Regions from separate parts of the Paenibacillus sp. FSL L8-0708 genome, predicted to be linked through region 2. Evidence: riboswitches for the same ligand, from Rfam matches in the RefSeq annotation. Region 2 holds a riboswitch; the other holds the start of a gene.
The links. Region 2 has a riboswitch for cyclic di-GMP ahead of NYE58_RS02915 (choice-of-anchor A family protein). Riboswitches for the same ligand answer to the same signal wherever they lie in the genome.
Positions count from the first base shown of each region.

Region 1 (4,217 bases), 560 kb from region 2:
AGAAACACTCATAGCCTTCGGAAGACTTTTAACCTCTCCCCAAGGCAGCAAGGAAAAAATAATAAACACCGGTAACATAGTAAACAACAATCTGTTTTTCTTATAATATTTACGCAAATAAATCCTCCTTTCGGTAGCTGTACTGCCTCCACAGGTGTTAAAAACATACCTGTTATCGGACAATCGTCTTCTGACCTAATGAGGACTATAGCTTAGTAGCTCTGCAATAACGCAGAGCCACTAAGGATCGACCTTTAATTTTCATCAATCAGGAGACATCCGGAAGAAAAAGTGCACTTGCTGGAACTGTCTCTTTAGCTTGACTAGCACTTTCCCACATCAAGCGGACTCTCGCATCGCCTTCATTCTCGTAATACTCCACCTTGATATCATATAGCTGGCCAGCCTTCAGCGTTATAGTGCCCTTACGCTCAGTACCACTTTGCTTAGTCCAACTATCAATCACGGATTCCCCATTCACCCAGACACGGATACCATCATCTGAGGTAGTGTAAAATGTATATTGCTCATTATATAATGGCTTGATTTTACCGCTCCAACGTATGGAGAACCGATCAATCCCGAGGGCGGCATCCGGCGAGCCTTGCCGCCAATTGAAATCGATTATTGCATCAGTTCTGTTAAGAGCTGCTGCTCCCGACAACTGCATGTTGTTGTAATACTCTCCTGCAAGCCCCTTCGCGAGAGGAATTGCTGCCTCCCCCTCTTCTTCGGAAGGTGCCGGCGCTGGTGCGGCGCTAGGTGTCGGTGCCAGACCAGTATTTAATTTATCTCTGGTCAGGGTATAGTTGCTATTCATAAATGTTTTGATTGTGTCTGCACTGTTATTCTCGTAAAGCATTTTTCCCCAGCTCATCATATACGTCCATTTATTTTGCGATTGCTGAAGCTTCTCCAGATTAGGCATTTCACCATTTTCCCCGATCGCAATCGGTTTGCCTGCGGCTAGACTCAATAAGCTGTCATAGTATTTTTGCTGGTAATCATTTTCGTATATATCTGCTGCCAGAATATCTACTTTATCAGCACCTGGATAAGTTAGCGCATAAGGATCTGACCAAACATTGGGAGCATTCGGACTCCATACCCATAACAAATTATTTAATTTATGAACGTTAACAAAACGGTCATACATAATATTCCATAGTTTAGAAAAGTTATTTTTCTTCCCCCACCAGAACCAGTTCCCGTTCATTTCATGATAGGGTCTCCAAAGCACCGGAACGTTGGCATCGCGCAAGCTTTTTAAAGAGACGGCCACCTTATCAAGCTCAGCGATCAGATTGTTATATTGCTTGGTACCCGGTGTAACGTAACTATCGAACTCACTCTGGCTAAGTGTTTTTTTCACATTATCCCAGTCATAAGAGGTGCCCGGCAGGTTAGCATGAAAAGTCATAGCTACGATCCCGCCCGCTTTATTCCAGTTGATGGCGCTGTTCACCACACTTTGACGTTGCCAAGCCATCGTTGCTTCGGACTGGCCACTGATCGCACCCATTTCATAACCGTGAAGAGCCGCATATTGTCCGCTGGTTCCCTTCAGCATATTGTTAATTTCATCTGGACTTTCTAAATAGTCATGTTGACCGGCAATAATACCTTTTCCTGAGATCGAGTAAAAATAGTTAAGCAGCTTTACGGCTTCAGGTGAGGCACCTGGGGTAACTGGCGTTCCAGAATTTGAAGCAGCTATGACAACAGACGGCGAAATTCCAACAGCAAGCGGAAGTGCAGTCAGAAACAGGACGAGTGACAGAAATGCACCAAACAATCGATACGTACGGTAAGCTTTCAAAATAATCTCCCTTTCGGTAGCCAGGCTGCCACTCTTTCGAAGGCCCTATAGCTTTGCGTCCCTACCTTTCGATAGGTTTGCCTTTTCAATTTAAGAGAAATAATCTCTCTTACCGTAAGTATCGACGACAATTAATGATATATTAAGTGTTTTTATGACTTTTTTTGATAATTGAGTCAATTTACCTGTTTCAAGAAATTTTGAATTGGTTAAATAGATAGGTTAGACCTATGAAATGAATTGTTGTAGTTCTATATCATTCCAGTCTAAAGTAATACGTATGTTATCTTCTTCTACTAATTCAGACCCCGTCTGTACCTCTATAAACTCAACATCCGTCAAAGCAAGGATCGCGTGCTTCGTTCCTTCCGGTATACGTACCACGTCCCCAGCCTTCACATTATGTTTTTTCTCATTCAGCACAATACTTGCTTCGCCGCTGACGATTGTCCAAATTTCACTACGCTTGCGATGTAATTGATAGCTGATATTATTCCCCTCGGATATAAAAATCCGTTTGGTCAGCACTTCATTGCCTTCATCATATTTCACATAATCAATAACTTTGTAATGACCCCAACGGCGTTCCTCGTACATCGGTCTTTGTTCAAAGGTCTTCAGCACTTCTTTAATCCGTGGGCTCTCAGCTTTATGGGTAACTAGAATCCCATCCGGGCTAGCCGCAATGATCAGATCCTTCGCACCAATTACCGTAATCGGAATGTCCAGCTCATTAATCAAGCAAGTCCCCTCAGAATCCGCCGTCACAAAACCTTTTCCTACATGCTTGCTGCTCATTTCCTCTGTCAGCGTATTCCACGTTCCAAGATCCTTCCAGAATCCATCATACGGCTGCACCACAATATGTTCTTCTTTCTCCACCACTTCATAATCAAAACTGATGGAAGACAATAGCTTATACTGCTTCTGCAATTCTTCATATCCTAAAGGCAACCCTTTACGCTGCAAAATATCTAACAAGTACCCTAAGCGGAAGGCAAACACTCCGCAATTCCACAAGGCATTTTGCTCGATGAGCTGTTCTGCTTGTATGCGGTCAGGTTTCTCTTGAAAGTGACTCACCTTCATAAAACCATTTTCCCCCGCCTCTTCGGTGGTAGGAATAATATATCCGTATTTCTCTGAGGCATGTTCAGGAACAACACCCATTAGAGCCAGATTTGCTCCACTTTCCAGCATGGTCCCCTCAAGCATAGCTATGGTATCGAAAAAAGATGCTTCTACATAAGGGTCAACAGGCAATATTGCTACCGTCTCCGCTGGAGAAACACCTGCCACTGAATAAAGATAGGTAGCTGTTAAGGCGATAGCCGGAAAAGTATCCCGACGCTCCGGTTCAACGATAATCGGCACATGACTTCCCAGTTGGCTTTGTATCATTTCTACTTGGCCACGGCCGGTGGCCAGATAAGATGATTCTGCCATCCCTGCTTCCTCCAGCTGTCTCCAGACACGTTGTACCATGGATTCTGGTTCACCTTGAGGGCTTTCAAGTACCTTTAGAAATTGCTTTGAACGTGAGTCGTTGGACAACGGCCATAACCGTTTACCTGAACCGCCTGATAGAAGTACCATTTTCATAGAATGAACCCTCCTTGAATTATGGAAATCGAGCATATTTGAATTGTTATCAAAACGTCAGCTTCCACTTAGCCTTATTTCGAGCGGATGCACTAAAAAAATTTGTTAGGTAGAAACCACTCCAAGGGATTTTGGACTTCCGATCGCTGTTATCCTCAGATTTCCTGATTGAACCGCTTCTCGCGGTAGAAATCCGAGGATAGCATATGCTTTTGAAGCTAGCTTTCCTACGGAAATCTTTCGGGCGAACACTCCGTTTCTACAATTCCAAATTCCCTTTCCGTTCTTAACCTAACCAACTTCTTCTTAATACTTGATCCGTGCGTACCGGGCTGTACCAGCCGGAAGCAAGCACGTTTTTCTAAAGATTTGCTTCTGCTCCGGGGGAGGCAGCTGCAACTGCAAGAACAACTGCAAGAACAACTGCAACTACAAGAGCAAGACTAGTTGCCACCACAGAGACAGAGACAATGACAACTACAAATGCTACTGCGGTATATAATCAGAGTACCTAACTTTATAAATTGCTTAGAAACTTAAGATAAGGGAACGGAGTGACGGAGGGGAATTTTGGAACTGTAAGAGCGATAGCGTCCGCCTTTGTCTGCGGATTTCTACCGCTATCAGCGGTTAAAATCAGGAAATCTGCAGACAACAGCGGCTGGAAGTCCAAACATTCTCTGGAGTCACGGCTCATCCCTAAATAGAAAAAACACATGTTCAATCAATATAACTTAGATTAAACCGCTCCAGCTACACTAGCAGAATAACCGCTCAATCCACCCATCTGCGGGCG
Region 1 is NZ_JBBPBC010000001.1:1,174,836-1,179,052, reverse strand. Features, by position in the region: gene NYE58_RS05235 (glycosyl hydrolase) at 1-117, opposite strand, end outside; gene NYE58_RS05230 (glycosyl hydrolase) at 269-1,819, opposite strand; cyclic di-GMP riboswitch class I at 1,832-1,911, opposite strand; gene NYE58_RS05225 (sugar phosphate nucleotidyltransferase) at 2,048-3,421, opposite strand; gene NYE58_RS05220 (UDP-glucose dehydrogenase family protein) at 4,161-4,217, opposite strand, start outside.
Region 1: linked by a shared signal. The riboswitch ahead of NYE58_RS05230 (glycosyl hydrolase) and the one ahead of NYE58_RS02915 (choice-of-anchor A family protein) in region 2 are both predicted to bind cyclic di-GMP.

Region 2 (4,217 bases):
ACTTGTGCAGGGAATGAATCATCACTTACTTCAAAAAATACTTTAATCTCATCGCCTTTTTTATATTTAGAAGGTGCAACTTTATTTACCCAAATGGCTTGAGAGTACTCATTAGATTCGAGAATCTCCTTGTATTCCTTGTTCAAGTCTTCTTCTTTTAATTCAGAAATTACTAAAATTCTTTTATTTTCTACATCTATTGTGTGTACAATTCCTTTCAAAACTTCATTATTCTTACTACAGGCGGTGACGAATAACAAAAAAACAAAAATAAGAGTCCATTTAATAGTAGTACGTGGTTTTTGAATCATGGACCTTCCCCTCCAGTGGTTACGACATTAGTTTAAAATCGGTTGCACAGGCATAGCATTTAGTACATTACCAATATAAGAATAAACAGCAGCCTTTCCATTATGACGACCTTTATTGATTCTGGGGAGTTACAGGTGAATGTCTGTAGTATTGATATTTTCATAAGAACTTTTGTTTGTATATAATAAAAATAAATGTTCTTATTTTAGAGGCGATCAATGATGGAAATGAGTATCGACCAAACGGTTGGGATTATTTATCAGGTCAAGGTGAACAAGATTACACAACGCGAGATCGAGATCCGTGGCATCCGTGAAAAACGTCCAACATAAACAAAGGGGATAAATATCATGCGGTGTATAACAATACGGCAGCCTTGGGCGACCTTAATTGCTCTTGGTGAAAAAGAGTTTGAAACTCGTTCATGGAGAACAGCCTACCGCGGCGAGTTAGGCATCCATGCCGGAATGAGGATTGACAAAAAGATTTGTGAACAGGAACCGTACAAATCAGTATTGGCGAAACATGGCTATACAGCGAATAATTTGCCGACAGGAGCTATTATTGCTACAGGTCAGCTCGCGGGATGTTATGTGGTTACTCCAGAGGTGGATTTAAGGGAATGGATCAATGGGAATGAATATGATTTTGGCGACTATAGTGAAGGACGGTTTGCCTGGAAGCTTGAAGGGGTTCATCCATTAAGCCATCCAATTCCAGCTAAAGGTCGGCTAAGCTTGTGGGAGCACTCTAATCACTTCTGAACGGCGAACAATATTTTTAATGTAATTTTTATGTGCCTATCAGCTATTTTTCAGGTTCGAGGTATATATTAGAGACACCAAACACCCCCCAGTGTTTTGTGGTATATCTCTCTCAGGTCTTGCCAACTCCCATGGTAAGGCCTATTTTTTTGTTCACTAATTGATTGGGGGGAGAGAGCGCAGCGGCTTCTATACAGCTTTACTTAATCTGGTACTGTTCTTCGTAACTCTTAAAAGATGAAATATCCAGCCCTAGGTATCTGCACATATGGATGGCAGCTTGAGCCGCAACAATGTCATTCAACAGCAGCATTCGTTCATGATAGCCACGACATATATACTTGGCTTCAATTCCAGTATTAAGTCTGTTTTGCTCATACACCTTGATTCCCCGTCTTCTCATTTCTGCACGAACATCCCTTAGATCTGTTGTAGCTACTGCAGCAGCTGTTCCAAGCACCTCCAGATAAGGGGCGGGTGTTCGTAAGTGTGTAGATAAAATGGCGGAGTCCCGTTCGAAAGCTGATAAAATCATCGGAAGCAATAAATAAGATTTCACCAGCATGTTGTCCCTGCTTTCTGCTCTATGCATGAATCTCATCACCTCTAATAGGAACGTATATTCGTATTCTACCCCGATATTCCAAAAATAATCAATGGTATTTCTAAACAGCTTATCCAATGTGATTAAATTCACAACTAAATAACGAAGAATAAATTATATTAAAAATTGTAATAATAAAAATTAATGTATCGAACGCAAATAAAGGAGAATTATGATGGAAAAAGAGGGCAGCCTCCAGCGTGGATTGTTTTTTGGTTTAATTCTGAGTATTCCCTTATGGATATCCATATTGGGCTATATACAGTTACTTTAAAATTTAATGAAAAACCTTATGCGAAGCGCCTTCAGGCGCTTTTTTTGTGTGGTACTAATGCGGGGAATTATCGAAAGGAATTGATTGACAATTGTGGGTGTCGGGCGCTAAACTGTTATTAATTCAAAAGTATTAAAAGTCATAGACTGTTATTGGATAGAATGCTTCAGCTACCAGTTCTGGACTTGCAGTGTAATACATATATATAGTCATGATAATAGCAAACCGTCTGAAAGGGCGGGACGCAAAGTCCAGGAGTCTAAAGTGTCTTAAAGGCACAATGACCGTCCGACTGCCATGAGAAGGGAATTTCACTTCTTTTTGGCGGTCTTTTTTGTTGTTAGGTCCTTTAGAGTTTCTGGTAATTATTCTGATTAATATAAATCATAGTTTTAGGAGGTGTGCCATTTGAAAAGAAGAATAAAACCGTTACTCTCGCTTGTATTAGCTGGGATTTTGACGGTAGGTAGTGGGCTTTCCTCATTGGGAGCTGGAGTTGCTGGAGCTAGTAGTTCTTCTACATTGGGAATTGCAGCGGTCTACAACGTGTTTATTCTAGGGGATATAACAACAGTTTCGGATACGGAAGGAAGGTTTGCTGCTGGAGGTAACGTTAACTTAACCAACTATAGTGTTGGAGATAGGTTGACCGCTGCAGAGGTTTCCCTGACTGACACACTTGTTGTTGGAGGGAATCTTACTTTCAACGGAGGTACTGTTTATGGGAATATCGTGCACGGGGGAGATTTTTCAGGGAATGTAACGCTCCTCAAGGGTGGTACAAAAAGACAGGGGAGTACGATTGACTTTTCAGCAGTAGGTCAGTCTTTGAAGGACAAATCAGCAGAACTTGCAGCATTGCCGGCGAATGGAACAACAGTGTACCAATATGGCAACCTTATCCTGACAGGTACAGATCCTGCGGTCAATGTTTTTAATGTTTCAGGAGATAACGTCTCTAATACCTACGGAATTACAATAAATGTTCCTTCAGGATCTACTGCAATTATTAATATTGATGGTTCTAACGTAAAAATGAAAAACTTCGGATTTCTACCTAATAACGTGTTGAACAGCAAGAAAATTTTGCTTAACTTTAGCCAAGCTGCGTATCTTGATATGGCAGGCATAGGTGTAATGGGAAGCATACTTGCCCCCTATGCTCATGTTGATTTTATTAATGGTCAGATTAACGGTACTTTAGTGGCGGCTTCACTCAAAGGTACTGGTGGTGGTGAATTTCACCACTATCCATACGATGGTGATGAACCTGGACCAACACCGACACCAACGCCGACAGTGACGCCAACACCGACACCAACGCCAACAGTGACACCAACGCCGACACCAACGCCGACACCAACGCCGACACCGACGCCAACGCCGACGCCAACGCCAACGCCGACAGTGACACCAACGCCAACACCAACGCCAACGCCGACAGTGACACCAACGCCGACGCCGACAGTGACACCAACGCCGACACCAACACCGACAGTGACACCAACACCAACACCGACAGCGACACCAACGCCGACACCGACGCCAACACCATGTCCGACGCCAACACCAACGCCGACAGTGACGCCAACACCGACACCAACACCAACGCCGACGCCAACGCCGACACCGACGCCAACGCCAACGCCGACAGTGACACCAACGCCAACACCAACGCCGACACCGACGCCAACGCCAACGCCGACAGTGACACCAACGCCAACACCAACGCCGACGCCGACAGTGACACCAACGCCAACGCCAACGCCGACAGTGACACCAACGCCAACGCCGACAGTGACACCAACGCCGACGCCGACAGTGACACCAACACCAACGCCAACACCAACACCAACGCCGACGCCGACAGTGACACCAACGCCGACACCAACACCGACGCCAACACCGACGCCGACAGTGACACCGACGCCAACGCCGACAGTGACGCCAACACCGACACCAACGCCGACAGTGACGCCAACACCGACACCAACGCCGACAGTGACACCAACACCAACGCCGACAGTGACACCAACACCAACGCCAACAGTGACACCAACGCCGACAGTGACGCCAACACCGACACCAACGCCAACACCAACGCCGACACCAACACCAACGCCGACGCCGACAGTGACACCAACGCCGACACCAACGCCGACAGTGACACCAACGCCGACACCAACGCCGACAGTGACACCAACACCAACGCCGACAGTGACGCCAACACCAACACCAACGCCGACGGTAACGCCTGAGGCAA
Region 2 is NZ_JBBPBC010000001.1:618,216-622,432, forward strand. Features, by position in the region: gene NYE58_RS02900 (DUF3221 domain-containing protein) at 1-311, opposite strand, end outside; gene NYE58_RS02905 (ASCH domain-containing protein) at 663-1,076, shown strand; gene NYE58_RS02910 (hypothetical protein) at 1,276-1,773, opposite strand; cyclic di-GMP riboswitch class I at 2,164-2,254, shown strand; gene NYE58_RS02915 (choice-of-anchor A family protein) at 2,363-4,217, shown strand, end outside.